2 regions of the Serratia sp. HNCC26DJ244 genome follow, and region 1 is predicted to be linked to the other one. Evidence: predicted binding sites of a transcription regulator. Region 1 holds the regulator's gene; the other holds the start of a gene.
What was found. The regulator CRP, encoded in region 1, controls carbon source genes, mostly activating them, when cyclic AMP is high. The targets are predictions, from matches to a motif close to ATGTGANNNNNNTCACAT.
Positions count from the first base shown of each region.

Region 2: the regulator CRP is predicted to act here: its motif matches at 1,514-1,531, upstream of serA (phosphoglycerate dehydrogenase).

Region 1 is NZ_JBXUGO010000010.1:20,347-23,520, forward strand. It holds gene AC2A06_RS10070 (phosphoribulokinase) at 1-467, shown strand, start outside; gene AC2A06_RS10075 (OsmC family protein) at 658-1,065, opposite strand; gene crp (cAMP-activated global transcriptional regulator CRP) at 1,509-2,141, shown strand; gene AC2A06_RS10085 (YccS/YhfK family putative transporter) at 2,197-3,174, shown strand, end outside.
Region 2 is NZ_JBXUGO010000021.1:61,860-65,033, reverse strand. It holds gene AC2A06_RS15510 (LysR family transcriptional regulator ArgP) at 1-566, opposite strand, end outside; gene rpiA (ribose-5-phosphate isomerase RpiA) at 751-1,407, shown strand; gene serA (phosphoglycerate dehydrogenase) at 1,775-3,013, shown strand; gene AC2A06_RS15495 (5-formyltetrahydrofolate cyclo-ligase) at 3,093-3,174, opposite strand, start outside.

The DNA.
Region 1 (3,174 bases):
GCGTAGTCACCCATCAAATCGACGTAGCCAAGCATGTTGACCTGCTGGTGGGGGTCGTCCCCATCGTTAACCTGGAGTGGATGCAAAAGTTAGTTCGCGATACTGGCGAACGCGGTCACTCCCGTGAAGCCGTGATGGATTCTGTGGTCCGTTCAATGGAAGATTATATCAACTACATCACGCCACAATTTTCACGAACCCATATCAATTTCCAGCGGGTTCCCACCGTGGATACGTCCAATCCCTTTGCGGCCAAAGCGATCCCCTCGCTGGATGAAAGCCTGGTGGTGATCCATTTCCGTGGCTTGGAACAGATCGATTACCCCTATCTTCTAGCCATGTTGCAAGGGTCATTTATTTCACATATCAATACGTTGGTGGTACCTGGTGGTAAAATGGGGCTGGCAATGGAGCTGATTATGACGCCACTGGTGCAACGGCTACTGGAAGGCAAGAAAATCGAATAATATCGAATCATGTAGGTGGGCGACGATTAATCTCACGCCCGTAATACTCCGTTTCATCTGCAATCCAAGCGGGTGACACGCCCTATCGACAGTCTGCCGCAGACACAACGTTTACACAAAAATCGCCGCAGCCCAAAACGGCACGGCGATGCTTAGCGTTATTCCGTGTCAACATGACACAGAGTAGTGCTCAATCAACTTCATGGATTTCAAAACTGTGGGTAATAGTGGCCGCTTTGCCCAACATCAGGGAAACGGAGCAATATTTTTCGGCAGAAAGGTCTACTGCACGTTCCACCACCTTTTCGGTTAGCCCTTTTCCGGTGACAATAAAATGCAGATTGATGTGGGTAAACAGTCGAGGTGCCTCTTCACGGCGTTCTGAAGTCAGTTTCACCTCACAATCGCGCACATCATTGCGGCCTTTTTGCAAGATCGACACCACATCGATAGCGCTGCAGCCCCCCACAGACATCAACACAATTTCCATTGGGCTTGGGGCCTTATCACCCGCATTACCATCCATCAAAATCTGATGGCCGGAAGCAGACTCCCCCAAAAATGTCAGCCCTTCTACCCACTTCACTCTTGCCTGCATATTGTTCACTCCGATTATTTTTTAAAATCAACGTACGCTTTCATAGAGAAACTGACAACGAAACCTGACACTAATCATGCTGAAACGAGACAACACAAGACACCCGCCTCACTCTGTGCTACAAACACAGCTGCAATACTTTTTTCATGGCATCAATTTCAGGGATATATCCTAAGATCATTGGTGAGTTAATGGAACCTAGCTTGCAGCACTTAATACGAGTTAATATGCTAGTGTATAAGTGATTTTTTTACCCAGATTCGTTCAAAATGCCGGTAGGCGACAAACGAACGAGTCTACTACGGCTTGAGTGACAACGGGGATATACCTCACCTCAAAACCTGTTGATAGCCACAACTAAAACATCAGGCTATAAGCACGTTTTACAGGGAACTCTGACCCCTGTGATACAAGGCAGCGATAACAACAGAGGATAATAGCGCATGGTTCTCGGCAAACCGCAAACAGACCCGACTCTTGAATGGTTCCTGTCTCATTGCCACATCCACAAATATCCATCAAAGAGTACGCTGATTCATCAAGGTGAAAAAGCGGAAACTCTTTACTACATCGTCAAAGGTTCCGTCGCGGTGTTGATTAAGGATGAAGAAGGCAAAGAGATGATCCTCTCCTACCTAAATCAGGGGGATTTCATCGGCGAGCTTGGATTATTTGAAGAAGGCCAGGAACGAAGTGCCTGGGTAAGGGCGAAAAGTGCCTGTGAAGTAGCTGAAATTTCCTATAAGAAATTTCGCCAGCTCATTCAGGTTAACCCGGATATTCTGATGCGCCTATCTGCACAAATGGCAAGTCGCCTGCAAGTCACCTCAGAGAAGGTAGGTAACCTCGCTTTTCTTGATGTGACTGGCCGTATCGCACAAACCTTGCTGAACCTGGCAAAACAGCCTGATGCGATGACTCACCCGGATGGTATGCAAATCAAAATTACCCGCCAGGAAATTGGTCAGATCGTCGGTTGTTCACGTGAAACTGTTGGCCGCATTTTGAAAATGCTTGAAGATCAAAATTTGATTTCCGCTCATGGCAAAACCATTGTCGTGTACGGTACCCGTTAATCATTAAAGAAACGGCGCTGCAATGCGCCGTTCTTTGTCTGCTGAACAGCAAAACATGTGGCGCCGCCTGATCTACCATCCAGAAGTGAACTATGCCCTGCGACAAACGTTGGTGTTGTGCCTGCCTGTCGTTGTGGGTTTACTGCTGGGCCACCTGCAACAGGGGCTGTTGTTCTCGTTAGTGCCTGTCTGTTGCAATATCGCCGGGCTGGATACCCCCCATAAGCGTTTTTTCAAGCGCCTGATAATCGGCGGGGCACTGTTCGCTCTCAGCTGTGTTTTGTTGCAACAGGCGCTGTTGTGGCATATCCCATTACCCTTACTGATGCTTGCTATGGCGCTATTGCTGGGTGTCAGCGGGGAAATCAGCCCACTACATGCACGCTTGCTGCCCGCCGCACTGGTTGCGGCCATTTTCTCTCTGAGCATGGATGGCCTACCTATTTGGTATGCCCCGCTACTGTATGCCGTAGGCACTCTCTGGTACGGCCTGTTCACTTGGTTTTGGTTTAAATTATGGAAAGAACAGCCAATCCGTGAATCTTTAAACCAACTCTATATACAGTTAGCTGATTATTTTGAAGCCAAATATTCGCTGCTGACCCAACATACTGATCCTGAAACCGCGCTACCGCCACTGTTGCAACGCCAACAGCAAGTGATGGACCTGATCAGTTTGCTGTATCAGCAGATTAACTTTCTGCCACACGCCAATAATATGGAGCAAAAACGCCTGCAACGAACGTTCCAAGTGGCACTCGACCTGCAAGAACACATTAGTGTCAGCCTACACCAGCCAGAAGAAGTGCAAAAATTGGTGGAGCAGAGTCAAGCTGAGGCGATCATTCGTCGTAATGCTCAAGTAATCGCTGCACGTTTGCGCGTTGTCGCAGAAGATATCCTCTATCATCGGCACTCCCGCCTTTTTAGCATGAAACACGAATTGGCCGCGCTGGAGAAAGTGGCTACACGGCATGCTGATAATCCCGTTGGCCAGTTTTGTTACTACCATTTCAGCCGTATTGCTCGCCTG
Region 2 (3,174 bases), on a different contig from region 1:
GCTTTTAACAGTGCAGTGCGGGTAACACCTTGAGGAAAGTAGCGCTCGGCAAACGGTTTTGATGCGACAAACAGGTAGTCAAGGGCACCCAGTCTGTCCACCAGGCAGCTTGGCAGCGGTTGTGGCTGGATACTGACCGCACCAACCACCTCTCCGCGCCGCAGGCGCTCCTGGGTTCGAGTTTCATCTTCAACCTGCAGGTTGAGGCGGATAGGGGAATCAGCCAGCACCGGTTTTAATGCCGGTAACAACCAGGTTGCCAGGCTGTCGGCGTTAACTGCCAACGACAGCAGTAACGGTGTATCAATACCGTTATCATTACCCAGCCACTCTTCTTCCAGCAATTCCACCTGGTGTAGCAAAGCCAGTAACTTCTGACCCTGCTCAGTAGGGCGAGGCGGCACAGTACGCACCAACAAAGGTTGACCGAACAGGTTTTCCAACTGTTTGATACGTTGGGATACTGCCGATTGGGTGATACACAGTTTTTGTGCCGCACGCTCAAAGCCGCGTTCACGGATCACCGCGTCCAGCGCTTGTAATGTCCTATAGTCTGGGCGTTTCATCGGAGAAATATCCCTTAAAATAAATTGAGTGAAAACGTTCAATACGCTTGTTGTTGGCAACCAGAACCAACTTATGCATCGACAAATGTGCGGTAGCTTAAATAAGTCTCTTTTAGCCTAAGATGTAGATGAAGATTTACCTTATAATACGTATTCGTTTTCGTACATAGGCAATGAACAGATTATGACTCAGGATGAACTCAAAAAAGCGGTAGGTTGGGCTGCATTGGAGTACGTGAAACCAGGCACTATTGTGGGTGTCGGCACGGGTTCTACCGCAGCGCACTTTATTGATGCTCTTGGAACCATCAAACATCAAATCGAAGGGGCGGTATCCAGTTCAGATGATTCCACAGCCAAACTCAAGAGCCTGGGGATCACTGTTTATGATAGTAACGAAGTGGATTCGTTGGATATCTATGTTGATGGTGCGGATGAGATCAACCGTCATATGCAAATGATCAAAGGTGGGGGCGCCGCGCTGACCCGTGAGAAGGTCATTGCTGCCATGGCTCGCCAATTTATCTGCATTGTCGATGCCAGCAAACAGGTGGATGTTCTGGGGAAATTCCCATTACCTGTGGAAGTGATCCCCATGGCGCGTTCTTATGTAGCGCGTGAATTGGTCAAGCTGGGGGGGCTGCCTGAATATCGTCAGCACGTGGTGACCGATAATGGCAACGTGATCCTTGATGTATACAATTTGAATATTCTTGATGCGGTTGCCTTGGAAAATAAGATCAATGGCATCGCCGGTGTAGTGACCGTGGGTTTGTTTGCCAACCGTGGCGCAGATATTGCGTTGGTGGGAACCGCGGATGGTGTGAAGGTCGTCAAGTAAGAGACTCTCGGCGGCGCAGTTGGTTTACTGCGCCTGCTGATACCTGTCAGCCATTCAGGCTGCATCATTTTGCTATTAAATGATATTTTCTTAAATTCAGTTTTTTTGGTGATATATATCACATTCTAATAAGAAGCATTGTCGGGCTTCTGTCTAATGACTTCCTGATGGCATTTTCCACCAGAAACGAAAGCGATGACTGTACCTTGTGTAGGGCAGCAGGCAATCGTTTGGTCTTGCCCGACGTGTAATTTTTGTTATGTTGGTAGGCGTGCTGTTGGTTTCAAGCTGGAGACTGCCAGTCTGAATGGCGATGGATAGTGTTCCACAACAGCCACTTCTGAGGTCTGAACATAGGGTCGGGTAAATGGCAAAAGTATCATTGGAGAAAGACAAGATTAAGTTCTTGTTGGTTGAAGGGGTTCATCAAAGCACCGTAGATAACCTGCGTGCCGCTGGATATACCAATATTGAATACCACAAAGGTGCGTTAGACACTGAATCGCTTAAGGCATCGATCCGTGATGCGCACTTTATCGGTCTTCGTTCGCGCACTGAGTTGTCGGAAGAGGTGTTTGCTGCCGCAGAAAAACTGGTGGCCGTGGGTTGTTTCTGTATTGGTACCAATCAGGTTGATTTGAAAGCGGCCACCAAGCGTGGCATTCCGGTATTTAACGCACCGTTCTCCAATACGCGATCCGTGGCAGAAATGGTACTGGGGGAACTGTTGCTGATGCTGCGTGGTATCCCCAGCGCCAACGCCAAGGCCCACCGTGGTCAGTGGCAAAAACTGGCTGTTGGCTCCTATGAAGCACGTGGCAAGAAACTGGGTATCATCGGTTATGGTCATATCGGCACTCAGCTCGGCATACTGGCCGAAGGGCTGGGGATGCACGTGTTCTTTTACGACATCGAAAACAAGCTGCCATTAGGTAATGCTCATCAAGTCCGTCATCTGTCCGATTTGTTAAATATGAGCGATGTGGTGACACTGCATGTGCCAGAAACACCGTCCACCAAGAATATGATCGGTGAACAAGAGTTGGCATTGATGAAGCCAGGGGCGATTCTGATTAATGCCTCACGAGGGACAGTGGTAGATATTCCTGCGCTATGTCAGGCTTTGTCTAGCAATCATCTGGCGGGCGCGGCGATTGACGTGTTCCCGGAGGAGCCAGCCACCAATAGCGATCCTTTTGAATCACCATTGTGCCAATTTGACAATGTGCTGTTGACGCCACATATCGGTGGTTCAACCCAGGAAGCACAAGAGAATATCGGTGATGAAGTGGCGGGCAAGCTGGCGAAGTACTCTGATAACGGTTCTACCTTGTCAGCGGTCAACTTCCCGGAGGTTTCGCTACCTTCCCATGCACCAAGCTCCAGCCGTTTGCTGCATATCCATGAGAATCGCCCAGGGATCCTGACGCAGATTAACCAGATCTTCGCTGAAGAAGGGGTAAACATTGCCGCTCAGTATCTACAAACCAGCGCAGAGATCGGTTATGTGGTGATCGATATCGAAGCCACCACTGAGGATGCGGCGGTGGCCTTGCAGCGGATGAAAGCGATTGAAGGCACGATTCGCGCCCGTCTGTTGTTGTAGTTGGAATTAGTTATAACGAAAGATTAGTTGTAACAGGTTATCAGCGTAAACCATAAGGCCGGAGTGATCCGGCTTTTTGTTATCCAATGTGCCATGCCCAGCACTTGGTGGGGGTAATAATCTCCGGTAGCGCAATATCCCATGATTCCACGGGTAAGGCG